DNA from 2 places in the Salipaludibacillus sp. HK11 genome. Region 2 is predicted to be linked to the other one. Evidence: a T-box and tRNA genes for the amino acid it is inferred to sense, from the RefSeq annotation. Region 2 holds a T-box; the other holds one or more tRNA genes.

Region 1 (6,905 bases), 1.6 Mb from region 2:
TTATTTATCTACAATGGTGCAGACTTTGAAGGGTTTGCTGATAGCATCATAGATGCAGTGGCTAATCACGATGTGATGGTTCTAGAAGCCACAGACGGATTAGACCTTATTGGTTATGATCATGATGACCACGGACATGAAGAAAATGATGACCACGACCATGATCATGGAAACAACGATGAACACAATCATGATCATGGAAACAACGATGATCACGATAATGATCATGGAAACAACGATGAACACAATCATGATCATGGAAACAACGATGAACACAATCATGATCATGAAAACAACGATGAACACAATCATGATCACGACCATGAACATAACGATGATAATCATGGACATGAAGAAAATAATGACCATGGACATAACGATGATGGTCACGATCACGATCATGACCATGGTGACCAAGATCCACATGTTTGGTTAGACCCAATTATCGCAATCGACTATGCAAACAATATCAAGCATGCTTTAATTGATTTACGTCCAGAGGGAGAAGAAGAATTCACAGCGAACTTTGAAGAGTTGAAATTAGAACTTGAAGAGTTAGATGAAGAATTCCAAACAATGGCTGACGAAAAAGTGAAAGATACAATTATTGTTTCACATGCAGGGTACGGCTATTGGGAGAACCGTTATGACATCCATCAAGCTGGAATCGCAGGATTATCGCCAACAAACGAGCCTTCGATACAACAGATTCAATCAGTTATCTCTTTGATGGAGGAGAACGATCTCAATTATGTAATGTTTGAACAAAACATTCCGACAAACTATGCTGAAACCGTCCGTGAAGAAGCTGGAGCAGAAGAATTGTGGATTCACAATTTGGAAGCATTAACAGACGAAGATATAGAGAATGACGAAGACTATTTTAGCTTAATGAGACATAATATTGAAATGTTAGAACAAGCACTTCAATAGAAGCCTAACAGAGCACCTATTCTAATGAGTAGGTGCTTTTTCAAACGAAATGTTGGTAAACAAGATATATAAGTTGTAAAATAGAGATACAGTCTAACAAGAAAGGGTGTCTGTTTGTGGAATTTCAAATGTTTATGAATGATGTGGTGGAAGCTGCGCGTAACGATATGGTTGAAGCAGGTTATCAACAGTTAACAACTCCAGAAGAAGTGGAGGAAGTATTTAAGAAACCTGGTTCAACACTGGTGTTAGTTAATTCAGTGTGTGGATGTGCTGGAGGTATCGCTAGACCTTCTGCATCCTACATGAAAAATTATCAAGTGCAAGCTGATAATTACGTGACTGTATTTGCAGGACAAGACAAAGAAGCAACAGAAAAAGCGCGTTCATACTTTACTGGATATGCACCATCGTCTCCGTCATTTGCATTACTTAAAGATGGAGAAATTAAAATGATGCTAGAGCGCCATGAAATTGAAGGACACGAACCAATTGAAGTCGTTCAGAAGCTTGAACAAGGCGTTGATTCTTACTTTAAATAAATTTTAGGCGTCTTTATAGAAAGATTGAATGAAGGGGTAGTGGATGCTACCTCTTTTTTATGCTATAATTTTTAATGCACTATTTTAATTATTTACATAGAAGAAGAGGAGTGTTACGAAGTGAATGAATTGTATAAACAAATTCATGAATATCTAAAAATGGAAGAAGAAATTCCTTTTGACGAATTCGAAAAATATTATAAAAAAGTTATTGCTCATTTCAATGACGATGCAGAGGAATTTGATGAGGATGCGTTATGGAAAGCATTATTTATCTCGGAAAATGTGATGTCAAATGCGGAAGGTCGTTCAAAAGTTGAAAAGGGACCTAAAGTAAAGAAGAAATTTGCTAAAATGGCAGACAGATTAAAGTTATGGGCTCAGAATTTTGCAAGCCGCCTTGGTGAAATGGGATATAATCAAGATCAAATGAATGAACGGTTTGAGAAAATGTTTGAAGATGAAGTGAACGAATCATAAAAATTCTAATTTAGGATTGATTTTTTCATTTAATATTGTTATACTCCTATAGTGCGGATGAAAGCATTCCGCATTTATTTGCGCCCGTAGTGAAATGGATATCATACGAGATTTCGGCTCTCGCGTTCCGGGTTCGAATCCTGGCGGGCGCACCATACTTATACATACAAACCTTTAGCTTATTGGCTCAAAGGTTTTTTTTGATTTTAAGCTCAGTTTATCGCATATCAAATTGAAAATATAAACGTCTCTGGAAAATAAGCTAGTAGTATTTCGTAGTCATGCTATTTTTAAGAATAAATAGATAATAAAGTCACATGATATGATAGGATGATAAGAATAAAACTACTTGAAAAGAAATGATAGACCTCATAATATATAGAGGAGCCCATTGGACACACGTGAAGATGGCTCGCCTTTCAATAAAAAGAAACAGGTGAATATATTGTTTAAAATAGGACACAGAACTTTAAAAACAGCATTAGGTGCAACCTTAGCAGTTGCAATTGCGCAAGCTCTTCAATTAGATTTTTTTGCTTCAGCGGGGATCCTAACTGTTTTATGTGTGCAAAAAACGAGAAGAAGTTCCATACAAAGTTCTTGGGCACGATTTTTAGCCGCGATTATTGGCATCGTATTCGCAGTAGCTATTTTTGAGTCACTTGGGTATCATGCTCTTTCAATAGGGATTTTGACACTACTATTTATTCCAACAACAGTTGCCTTGAAATTGCAAACTGGAATTGTCACGAGTATAGTAATTATTTTTCATATTTATACTGTTGCAGACTTAAGTATTTCTCTGTTACTAAATGAGGTAGCATTGATTACAATTGGAATTGGAGTGGCATTGCTTATGAATTCATATATGCCAAGTCAAGAAAACCACCTGGAAAAACTCCAGCAGCAAATAGAAGAATATTATGCGACAATTTTTCATGAATTTGCCTATTATGTTCGTTATGGCGATAATAACTGGGATGGAAGTGAGATCACAAAGTCGGAAGCTCTTTTGCGAAATGCAAAAAATGGAGCGTTACAAAATTTAGAGAATCATATTATGAGATACGAGGATGTTTATTACCATTATTTTAAAATGCGTGAAAAACAGCTCGATATCATTGAGCGTATGATGCCACTTCTCACATCGATTGATCAGCATGTGAAACAAGCAGATATGCTGGCTGACTTCATGGAAGAGTTAAGTGAGGGGGTTCATCCAGAGAACACTGCCCATATATACATAAATAAATTAGAGTCTCTTCAAGATTCATATAAGGATATGCCGTTACCTAAAACAAGGGAAGAGTTCGAGGCTAGGTCAGCATTGGCTCATCTTGTTAGAGAGCTAGAACAATATTTAGTAATTAAACGGCAGTTCAAGACGACAAGAGAGTATAAAGTGTTTCGTGAATAGATATAACAAATAAGGCAGATGATATGGGAAAAGAGATGGAGTGATCAGCAATGCTCGCAATCTTGCTTTCAATCCTTTCCATTGTTTCACCTATTTGGCCCTTAGGCGTCAATCCATTAGAAGGAGATCCTTATGTGATAGTTAGTTTGTCTTCTCACCAACTTGCATATATTAATGATGGAGAAGTGAAGCAAGTATTTGACGTGGCTATTGGAAAAAAGGGAACCGAGACTCCTGAAGGTGAATTTAATATTGTAGTAAAAGCGATCAACCCATATTATCGTAAGTTGGATATTCAAGGAGGAGATAAGGATAACCCTTTAGGTACGAGATGGATTGGCTTTGATGCAGAAGAAACCGATGGGCGTTTATATGGGATTCACGGGACAAATCGACCTTCTACTGTAGGTTATAGCATATCAAACGGGTGTGTTCGTTTAATTAATTCCGATGTAGAAGTATTATTTGAAGAAATTCCTCTTGGAACAAAGGTGCTAGTAACTTCTAAGGGCGATTCATTTGAAGAACTAGGAAAGCACCATGGGGCTATAAGTGAATGAAAAACAAGAAGGACAGCCAAAAATTATGGCTGTCCTTTCTTTCTTATGCCAGTTTATAGGGATATTCCCATAAACACAGTTCCTAAAAACATGACGATAATCATCATATATACGATGGCTTTACGAAATTTACGGGGCATGTGATTTCCCTCCTCTTACTTATCTATCTTCTATTTTAAAGGTTCTTTGCCTAATTTTCAAGAGGAAGACTATGGGGAGGTTAGGAAATAAATGATTTATATAACGAATGTTCGAGGAGTAAAAAGGATATATTGTAATACGCCTTCAAAAACTCTTGTATATCTCATCCTACAGCTGGTTAGGAAGATGTACTTCTTAGGCTACTTATGTCCTCGTAAAAGTGTTGTTGTGATTTTACCGATGGAACAGTTGGAAGGGGGAGTCTCTATGATCGATGAATATAAACAATCTTATCGAAAATGGCAGGAGCAAATTCGAAAGCAAATATTCAAACAATCAGAAAGGAAAGTTGCCTTTTACACGTCATCAAAAATACCGTTAGAGTGCACTTATTTCCCAGAAAAAATTGATGAAAATTACATGGGAAGGTTAGGGTTCCCTGGAGATTTTCCTTTTACTAGAGGGATTCGTGCAACGATGTATCGAGGAAAACGTTGGACGATGCGCCAATACGCTGGGAGTGGATCTGCCAAAGAGACAAATGAACGATTCCGTTTTTTAACAGATCAAGGACAAACGGGCCTCTCTGTTGCCTTCGATTTGCCGACGCAAATAGGTTATGATTCTGATGATATCATGGCGCTAGGGGAAGTAGGGAAAGTGGGGGTTGCAATCGATTCGTTAGAAGATATGGAAATATTGTTTGATCATATCTCACTTGATAAAGTAAGTACTTCTATGACAATTAATGCCCCAGCAACTGTTTTACTAGCAATGTATATCATTGTTGCAGAAAAACAAGGAGTAAAGAAAGACCAGATACGTGGAACAATTCAAAACGATATTTTGAAAGAATATGTTGCAAGAGGGACATATATTTATCCACCTAAAGCTTCGATGCGTCTGATAACAGATATATTTGAATACTGTTCTGATCATGTGCCTGCATTCCACCCGATTAGTATAAGTGGTTATCATTTTCGTGAGGCAGGTTCGACAGCAGTACAAGAGCTAGCTTTTACTTTATCAAATGCGATTGCATATGTTGAAACAGCATTGGAATCTGGAATAGATATTGACAAATTTGCGCCAAGGATTACTTTCTTTTTTAATGTACATAACGAGTTATTTGAAGAAATCGCGAAATTGAGAGCTGCTAGGAGAATGTGGGCTAAAATCATGAGAAATGTTTTTCTTGCTCAAAATCCAAAGAGCTGGCAGATGCGTTTACATACGCAAGTAGCCGGATCTACGTTAACCGCGAACCAACCAGAAAATAATGTCGTGAGAGTTTGCTTACAGGCGCTAGCAGCAGTATTGGGTGGAACGCAAAGTTTACACACAAATGCACAGGATGAAGCAGTTTCTTTGCCGACGGAAGACTCAGCGAGTATGGCTTTACGTACGCAACAAATCATTGCACATGAGACGGGTGTTTCGGATACGGTAGATCCCTTAGGTGGATCCTATTTCATAGAAGCGTTAACTGATAATTTGGAAACGGAAACACGGAAGTACATGGATCGAATAGAAGAAATGGGTGGAGCGGTTGCTGCTGTTGAGAATCAATATATGCAGCGGGAAATTCACCGATCAGCATACGAGACGCAACAACGGTTAGAAAATGGAGAAGATATCGTTGTCGGAGTGAACAAATTCAATGGAGGCGATGAACAAAAAACGCGTATTCCTAAAGTTGATGAGGAATTTGTTATAGATCAAAATAAAAGGCTGCAGCAGATTCGTAAACAGAGAGATCAAGAAAAAGTGAACATATGTCTTAATAATATCAAGCATTCTGCGAAGGCAATGGATAATATCATGTATCCAATCATGGAAGCGGTGAAAGAGTACGCAACGATCGGAGAAATTTGTAATGCTTTAAGAGACGTTTTCGGAGAATATAATAATAGTGGAGGTGAGTAGTATGTTGATTCGCGTGTTGATTGCAAAACCAGGATTAGATGGACACGATCGTGGTGCATTGATTATTTGTCAAGCATTAAGGGATGCTGGAATGGAAGTAGTTTATACGGGAATTAGACAAACACCTAAGCAAATTGTCCAAGCAGCGATACAAGAGGGTGTAAATGTGATCGGGTTGTCCAGCTTGTCGGGTGCGCATAATTTTCTTTTTCCAGAAGTTCTAAAGGAACTATCGGCAAGAGAAAAAGGGGGTAATATCTTGATTTTTGCTGGTGGAGTAATTCCTCTCGAGGATATTGAGTTTTTTGAAAAAAACGGTATTGTAAAAATATTCACATCAGGTTCGTCCACAAAAATGATAGCACTTTATATTAAGGAAACTGTTGAGGAACATCGACGTACTTTACAAGGCGAAAACATCCTAATGTAATTGTTCAAGAGCACAGTCGTTTAATTGGGATATACAGAAAATGTTTGCTACAATGATCAATATGATTACATGCTAATGGAGGAAATATTTGATGATAAATGAAAAACGATTAATCGACAGTTTTATTGAATTGGTGAAAGTTGATTCTGAAACACGCTATGAACGAAGAATCGCAAATGTGTTAACCGAAAAATTTAAGGATCTAGGACTTATTGTGAAGGAAGACGATTCAACTTCTATAACCGGACATGGGGCAGGAAATCTGATTTGCACTTTAGAAGGTAAGGGGAAAGTTGATCCGATCTATTTTACGTCTCACATGGATACCGTTATTCCCGGTAAAGGAATTGAGCCATTTATAGAAGAAGGATACATAAAAACAGATGGATCAACAATTCTTGGAGCAGATGATAAAGCTGGATTGGCTGCGATGCTGGAAGCTGTTCAAGTATTAAAAGAAAACCAAATTGAGCATG
Region 2 (6,905 bases):
TTTACAATTTTATTAATGATTTAGGTGAGAGAGCGATAATAACTAGTATGCCAACACCTAATAATGACTTTTCATCTGTTTTAGATTCCTTTGAAAAATCACTAGAACATGAAAAAGAAGTGACAAAGCGAATTTATAAGCTTGCTGACATGGCTTTAGACCAACGTGAGCATGCAACGATGACATTCTTAAACTGGTTTATTGAAGAACAAGTCGAGGAAGAAGCAACATTTGATAACTTGATCCAAAAGCTTCAGCGAATTGAAAATGATAGCAACGCCTTTTATATGTTGGAAGCTGAGCTTGGTAAGCGAAGATTTGATGCGAGTGAAAACTAGGAACGTAATGTTATAAATTTTAAAAGCAATGGAGTGTGCGACTTGCTCACTCCATTGCTTTTTTTGGCCTGAAATAATGGGAGGAAACAGTAATGATATTATCACAATACTTATATGACATTTGTCATACTCATTTTTTGACGTTTATGACTTACTAGGTTGTCTGAGATTTATTACAATTCATATTATAGAATGATGAAATCATGAATTGTAAAATAAAAATAGTGACACATGAACTTAGGAGGCTCGTTTTTATGAGTAAATCAAGTATTGCGCAGTTAAAAAAAGAGGTCGCTCCATATGCAAAAACAGATCAAAGTGCTAGTATAAAACAAGTATTAAATACAATTGTTCCATTAATAATGTTATGGTATATCGCGTATTTAACTCTTTCCATATCTTATTGGATTACCTTACCAATTTTGATTGTCACAGGTGGATTTTTGGTGCGGACGTTTATTATCTTTCATGATTGCTGCCACCAATCATTTTTCAAAAGTCGAAAAGCGAATGATATATTAGGGACAATCACTGGTGTTTTAACTCTTGTTCCTTATGAACAGTGGAAAAATAGTCATAATACTCACCATGCAACGAGTAGTAACTTAGATAAACGAGGAACTGGTGACATGTGGCTATTGACTGTTGATGAATACAAAGAAGCATCCAAATGGACAAAGTTAAAGTATCGAATTTATCGTCACCCAGTCATGATGTTGGGTATAGGTCCAATTGCCGTATTTATGATTCAATATCGTCTAAATACAAAAGGAGCAAAACGTAAAGAAAGAATCAACACATATGTGACAAATCTTTCTATCGTTGGTTTATATACTATATTGGGCTTAATCATTGGTTGGCAAACACTTTTTATTATGCAGTTTCCAGTGTTTCTTGTATCTGGGATGCTAGGGATTTGGTTATTTTATGTGCAACATCAATTTGAAGACTCTTATTTCGAGCACGATGATGAGTGGAGTTTTGTTCAGGCAGCGGTAGAAGGAAGTTCCTATTATAAATTGCCTAAAGTGTTGCAATGGATATCTGGAAACATTGGTTTTCACCATGTGCATCACTTAAGCCCGAGAGTTCCGAACTATCACTTGGAAAAGGCACACGAAGCAGCACCACCTTTGCAAAAAGCGACAACAATTACGCTTGCTACAAGTTTCAAGTCGCTCAGCTACCGGCTATGGGACGAACAGTCAAAAAGATTTGTTTCGTTTAAACAGGCAAAGAAAATCCTGCACTCGTCTGTTGATAATTTAAAGGAACAAGAAAGTATCAGAACTAATTAATCAGTGAAATTAAGCGCGACCGATAAAAGGGTTACGTCAATCTTTTAGGGGTAACACTCCTGTCTGATTGACGTTTCATTTTGTGCTAAACTATCAACAAAGAAGTTTGAAGAAACGAGGGATGATAAGGATGGTAGAAAAATGGAATTGGAAAGTTCGCAAAAACACCGGGCTCAGTCCCTATGTTTGGGTAGTTTTTTACATCCTCCCTTTTTATTTTATTGTTCAAGACTCATCTACACCTGAAATCAGCCTTGGGGTTGCGATGGTTCTTGGTTACTTTCTTTGTTACGTGTTGTCGTTTGCCTCTCATGGATGGCTTGTCTACTTAGGTGCAAGTTTGCAAATAGCAATATCAACCGTGATGAGTTTACTGTTTGGTTACATATATTTCTTTTTGTTTCTAGCCTTTTTCATCGGTACATTAAGAAAGTGGTCTGCCTTCTTGACTTTATACATTATTCTACTAGTTGCCACATTCGCTACAAGTACATATGGTTTCTTCTTTCACACCAGTGTATTTATCACGCAACTACCTTTTGTTTTTCTGAGTATGATTGCGGTGATTCTTCTACCCGTGAGCACATATAATAAGAATAAAGAAGAGAAACTTCAAGGGCAATTAAAGGATGCGAACAAAAGAATTTCCGAATTAGTTAAGCTAGAAGAACGACAACGAATCTCACGAGATTTACATGACACTCTCGGTCAGAAACTTTCATTAATTGGATTGAAAAGTGATTTGGCAGCAAAACTGATTAATAAACAGCCAGATAAAGCTAGAGATGAAATAAAAGATGTGCAAATAACAGCAAGAACTGCCTTGAAAGAAGTGCGTGAACTGGTGACGGAGATGCGTGGAACGAAACTAGAAGATGAAATTCAACGAGTCGAACAAATATTACAAGCGGCTAATATTGAGTTTAAATTTGAAGGATCATTGCAATTGCCAAATACGTCGTTGATCGCAGAAAATGTTGTCAGTATGTGTGTGAAAGAAGCAGTTACCAACATAGTTAAACATAGTGGAGCTTCATCTTGTTCGATTATAGTTGAACCAGGGGATACGGGCCTTGCTGTAAAAGTTTATGATAACGGTATTGGGATAGGCGCGACGAAAGACCGTAAAAAAAAGAGCGGGATAAAAGGAATGAAAGAAAGACTCGAATTTGTAAATGGAAATCTTGATATACATGCCGAAAATGGCACCACACTTGTAATTAATGTTCCTGGGGATCATCAAAATAAAGACAGGAGGTAGGAAAGATGATTCGAATTGTCATTGCTGAAGATCAGAAAATGCTATTGGGGGCTCTTTCTTCACTCCTTGATTTAGAGGAAGATATGACTGTCGTAGGCAGTGCAGCCAATGGTGAAGATGTGGTAACTTTGGTTCGTGAGCAAAAGCCGGATGTTTGTATTATGGATATTGAAATGCCGAAAAAAAGTGGACTAGATGCAGCAGAAGAGTTGAAAGGCGAAAGCGACTGTAAATTCATGATCTTAACGACGTTTGCTAGGTCAGGTTACTTTCAAAGGGCCGTAAAAGCTGGAGTGAATGCATATATGTTAAAGGATAGTCCAAGTGAAGAACTTGCAAGTGCGATTCGAAGCGTGATGAATGGTCGACGAATTTATGCACCAGAACTTGTGGATGAGTTTTATAGTCCGCAGAATCCTTTGACTGATCGGGAAAGTGAAGTGTTAAAGTTAATGTCAGAAGGTAAAAGTACAAAAGAAATAGCTAATCAACTTTACCTCACGAACGGTACTGTCCGAAATTATATTTCCTCTATTCTTGAAAAACTTGAAGTGAGCAATCGTATCGAAGCAATCACTGTGTTCAAAGAAAAAGGCTGGTCTTAGTATGCTGAACATAGAAATCCTAGCACCTGCGTAGCATAAATGTAGGTGCTAATTTTATTTACTAGCTAGTAAGTCAGTAAAAAACTTTAGCATCTCTTCTTGATTATCAATAAAATCGTGATATGATTAAAAATAATATTTTAATATTATAAATAAACATCGATGACAAAGAGAGTAGTGATCTGGGGTGGCTTAGCGAATTGGGGATGGTGGGAGCCCGATACCAAGCAGATCATGAACCGCACTTTGGAGATGCTTTCTTGAACAAGTACGAAGTAGGGAGAGCCGGGATGAACCTCGTTAGCAATGCCAAGTGGTTTCTATCGGTGGATAGAAGCAATTAGAGTGGTACCGCGGGATTATATTTATACTCTCGCCTCTTTCAATATGAAAGGGGCGGGAGTTTTTTGATGTTTGCCCCTAATGTGGAAATTACAATAGGAGGTAAAGTGATGAAGGTAAAAGATGATGTAGCGCAGTTGATTGATAAGAAATTAGAGGGAAAACTGGAGCGTAGAAAAATCAATATGATGATTGAAGAGCCAAAACATGACCATATGGGAGACTTAGCATTTCCATGCTTTGAATTGGCAAAATTGTTTAGAAAGTCACCAGTAATAATTGCAAGTGAGCTCGCAAATAAGTTATCAGCAGCTTATATTGAGAAAGTCGAGCCGGTTGGTGCATATGTAAATATATTTTTGAAAAGAAAGGAAGCTACAGCCCAAGTTATCTCAGAGGTCATAGAGTTTAAGGATCGTTTTGGTGATGTTGAACTAGGTCAGGGTGATACTATTACGCTTGATTTTTCATCACCAAATATCGCTAAGCCTTTTTCAATGGGACATTTAAGGTCCACGGTCATTGGTTATTCACTTTCATTAATCGCCGAAAAATGCGGCTATAAAACAGTAAAGATCAATCATATAGGTGATTGGGGTACTCAGTTTGGAAAACTAATTACTGCTTATCGGTTATGGGGAAACGAGACCGAGGTAAAGCAAGAGCCGATTAAAGAGTTGTTGAAACTGTATATTATGTTTCACGAAAAGGCAGAAGATGATCCAGACTTGAATGATCAAGGACGTGAGTGGTTCAAGAAATTAGAAGAGGGTAATGAAGAAGCACATGCTTTATGGGAATGGTTTCGAGAAGAATCACTTAAAGAGTTCTCGGAAATATATCGAAAACTAGGAATTACGTTTGATTCGGAACATGGGGAAGCCTTTTATAACGATAAGATGGAGCAAGTGGTAGACCTTTTGCAAAATCAAGGAATCCTCAATGAGTCGGAAGGGGCACATGTCGTCCCACTAGAAGGTCTGCCACCTTGTTTGATTAAGAAGCAGGACGGATCAACACTCTATGCAACTCGTGACTTAGCGGCAGCAATATATCGTCAAAAAACGTATGGTTTTACCAAATCACTTTACGTCGTTGGAAATGAGCAAAGTCTGCATTTCCAACAGTTATTCGCTGTTCTATCAGAAATGGGCTACAGTTGGACGGAAGGAATGGCTCATGTTTCGTTTGGAATGATCTTGAAAGAAGGCAAGAAAATGTCTACTCGTAAAGGGAAAATTGTCTTGTTAGATGAAGTTCTGAAAGAGGCTGTATCTCTCGCTATGAAAAATATTAATGAAAAAAATCCCAGTCTTGAAGAAAAAGAGGAAGTCGCACGTCAAGTAGGTATAGGAGCAATTATCTTTCATGACTTAAAACATCATCGTCTTAACGATATTGAGTTTTCCCTTGAGGATATGCTTAGGTTTGAAGGAGAGACCGGGCCGTACGTTCAATACACGCATGCTAGAGCATCGACGCTTCTACTCAAAGGTCAGTTTGTAATAACAAATTCGAGTGGCATGATCGAAGATGACCAAGCATGGCCTATTGTGAAACAGCTTATGGCATTCTCAGATGTAATTAAACGTTCTTTTGAAACGTACGATCCGTCACAAATTGCCAAGTACGTCGTCGAACTTTCAAGGGTGTTTAATCAGTTTTATGGATCGGTTAGAGTGTTGGACGATTCAGAATATATACAAGCTCGATTGTCTCTCGTTTATTCGGTTAAAATCGTCTTGAAGGAAGGTTTAAGGTTACTAGGATTAAAAGCTCCTGAGAAAATGTGACGTATCTTCTAATTTGGCAAAATGATTAAATACTATTGTAAAATGTAATAAACAACGATACAATTGATAATGAATATCATTATCAATTGTATCGTTATGAATATCTCTATTGACTGAATATATTAATATATTCAGTCGTTCGTTTAAAGGAGGAAATAGATTGATAGCTCGTTTTTTTTCATATTATAAGCCTTATAAAGGTCTGTTCATTCTTGATTTTTCGTGTGCTGTATTCGTCGGACTTTTGGAACTGTCGTTTCCATTGGTTGTCAATCAAGTGATTGATAGGTTACAACATGGTGAAAGTTGGACCGTCATTTTTTGGATGTGTGTTGGTTTACTTTTCATTTACATGTTAAATACGTTTATGCATTACATTGTCACCTATTGGGGTCATATGTTAGGGATTAACATTGAAACCGACATGAGAAGGAAGTTGTTTGAACATTTGCAGAAGCTATCCTTCGGTTATTTTGATAATAGCAAAACGGGACATTCCATTTCTAGGTTGACAAAAGATCTTGAAGAAATAGGTGAAGTCGCTCACCACGGTCCTGAAGATGTGTTCGTTGCGATCATGACACTAGTAGGTTCCTTTGCAATTATGATGACGATAAATTGGCGACTTGCCGTGATGATTTTTATTCTCGTTCCACTTATTGTCGTGTTTGCAATTTATTTCAACAAAAAAATGACTCATACGTTTAGGCGAATGTTCAAAGATGTGGCAGATATTAATGCTAGAGTAGAGGATAGTATCGGCGGTATTCGTGTCGTTAAAGCCTTTGCTAATGAAAAATTTGAGCAAAAGCAATTTGCCCAAAATAATGACCGCTATCGACTTACCAAGTTAGCTTCTTATAAAATCATGGCTCAGAATGTGACAGCCAATTATATGCTTATGAGACTTATCACATTGCTGACACTTTTGTTTGGAACATGGTTCGTCATATCTGGAGACTTAACGTTTGGAGAGTTTGTGGCATTTATTTTAATTTCAAATATTTTAATTGGCCCAATCCAGAAGATTAATGCAGTCATTGAAAGCTATCCGAAAGGGATTGCTGGTTTCAAAAGATATACAGAAGTACTTGATATTGAACCGGATATTCAAGATGCAAAAGATGCTTTAGATATAAATGTAATCGGAAATATATCATACCAAGATGTCACGTTTGGTTATCAAGGTCTTGAAAAAGTACTCAATCATATTAATTTGAACATTCATGCAGGAGAAACAGTTGCATTTGTAGGACCTTCGGGAGCAG

The links. A T-box is a leader RNA that pairs with one kind of tRNA and senses whether it is charged. The one in region 2 lies ahead of argS (arginine--tRNA ligase), so its partner is inferred to be a tRNA-Arg.
Region 1: it has a tRNA-Arg gene. The T-box ahead of argS (arginine--tRNA ligase) is inferred to sense a tRNA for this amino acid. The anticodon was not compared.

What each region holds. Positions count from the first base shown of each region.
Region 1 covers NZ_CP181045.1:126,211-133,115, forward strand. Annotated here, with positions in the region: gene ACM26V_RS00845 (metal ABC transporter solute-binding protein, Zn/Mn family) at 1-933, shown strand, start outside; gene ACM26V_RS00850 (BrxA/BrxB family bacilliredoxin) at 1,062-1,475, shown strand; gene ACM26V_RS00855 (hypothetical protein) at 1,596-1,955, shown strand; tRNA gene ACM26V_RS00860 (tRNA-Arg) at 2,036-2,110, shown strand; gene ACM26V_RS00865 (aromatic acid exporter family protein) at 2,401-3,372, shown strand; gene ACM26V_RS00870 (L,D-transpeptidase) at 3,423-3,932, shown strand; gene prli42 (stressosome-associated protein Prli42) at 3,986-4,072, opposite strand; gene ACM26V_RS00880 (acyl-CoA mutase large subunit family protein) at 4,341-5,999, shown strand; gene ACM26V_RS00885 (cobalamin B12-binding domain-containing protein) at 6,001-6,429, shown strand; gene ACM26V_RS00890 (M20/M25/M40 family metallo-hydrolase) at 6,521-6,905, shown strand, end outside.
Region 2 covers NZ_CP181045.1:3,725,647-3,732,551, reverse strand. Annotated here, with positions in the region: gene ACM26V_RS17495 (ferritin) at 1-338, shown strand, start outside; gene ACM26V_RS17490 (fatty acid desaturase) at 593-1,636, shown strand; gene ACM26V_RS17485 (histidine kinase) at 1,758-2,897, shown strand; gene ACM26V_RS17480 (response regulator) at 2,903-3,502, shown strand; T-box leader at 3,656-3,886, shown strand; gene argS (arginine--tRNA ligase) at 3,955-5,637, shown strand; gene ACM26V_RS17470 (ABC transporter ATP-binding protein) at 5,798-6,905, shown strand, end outside.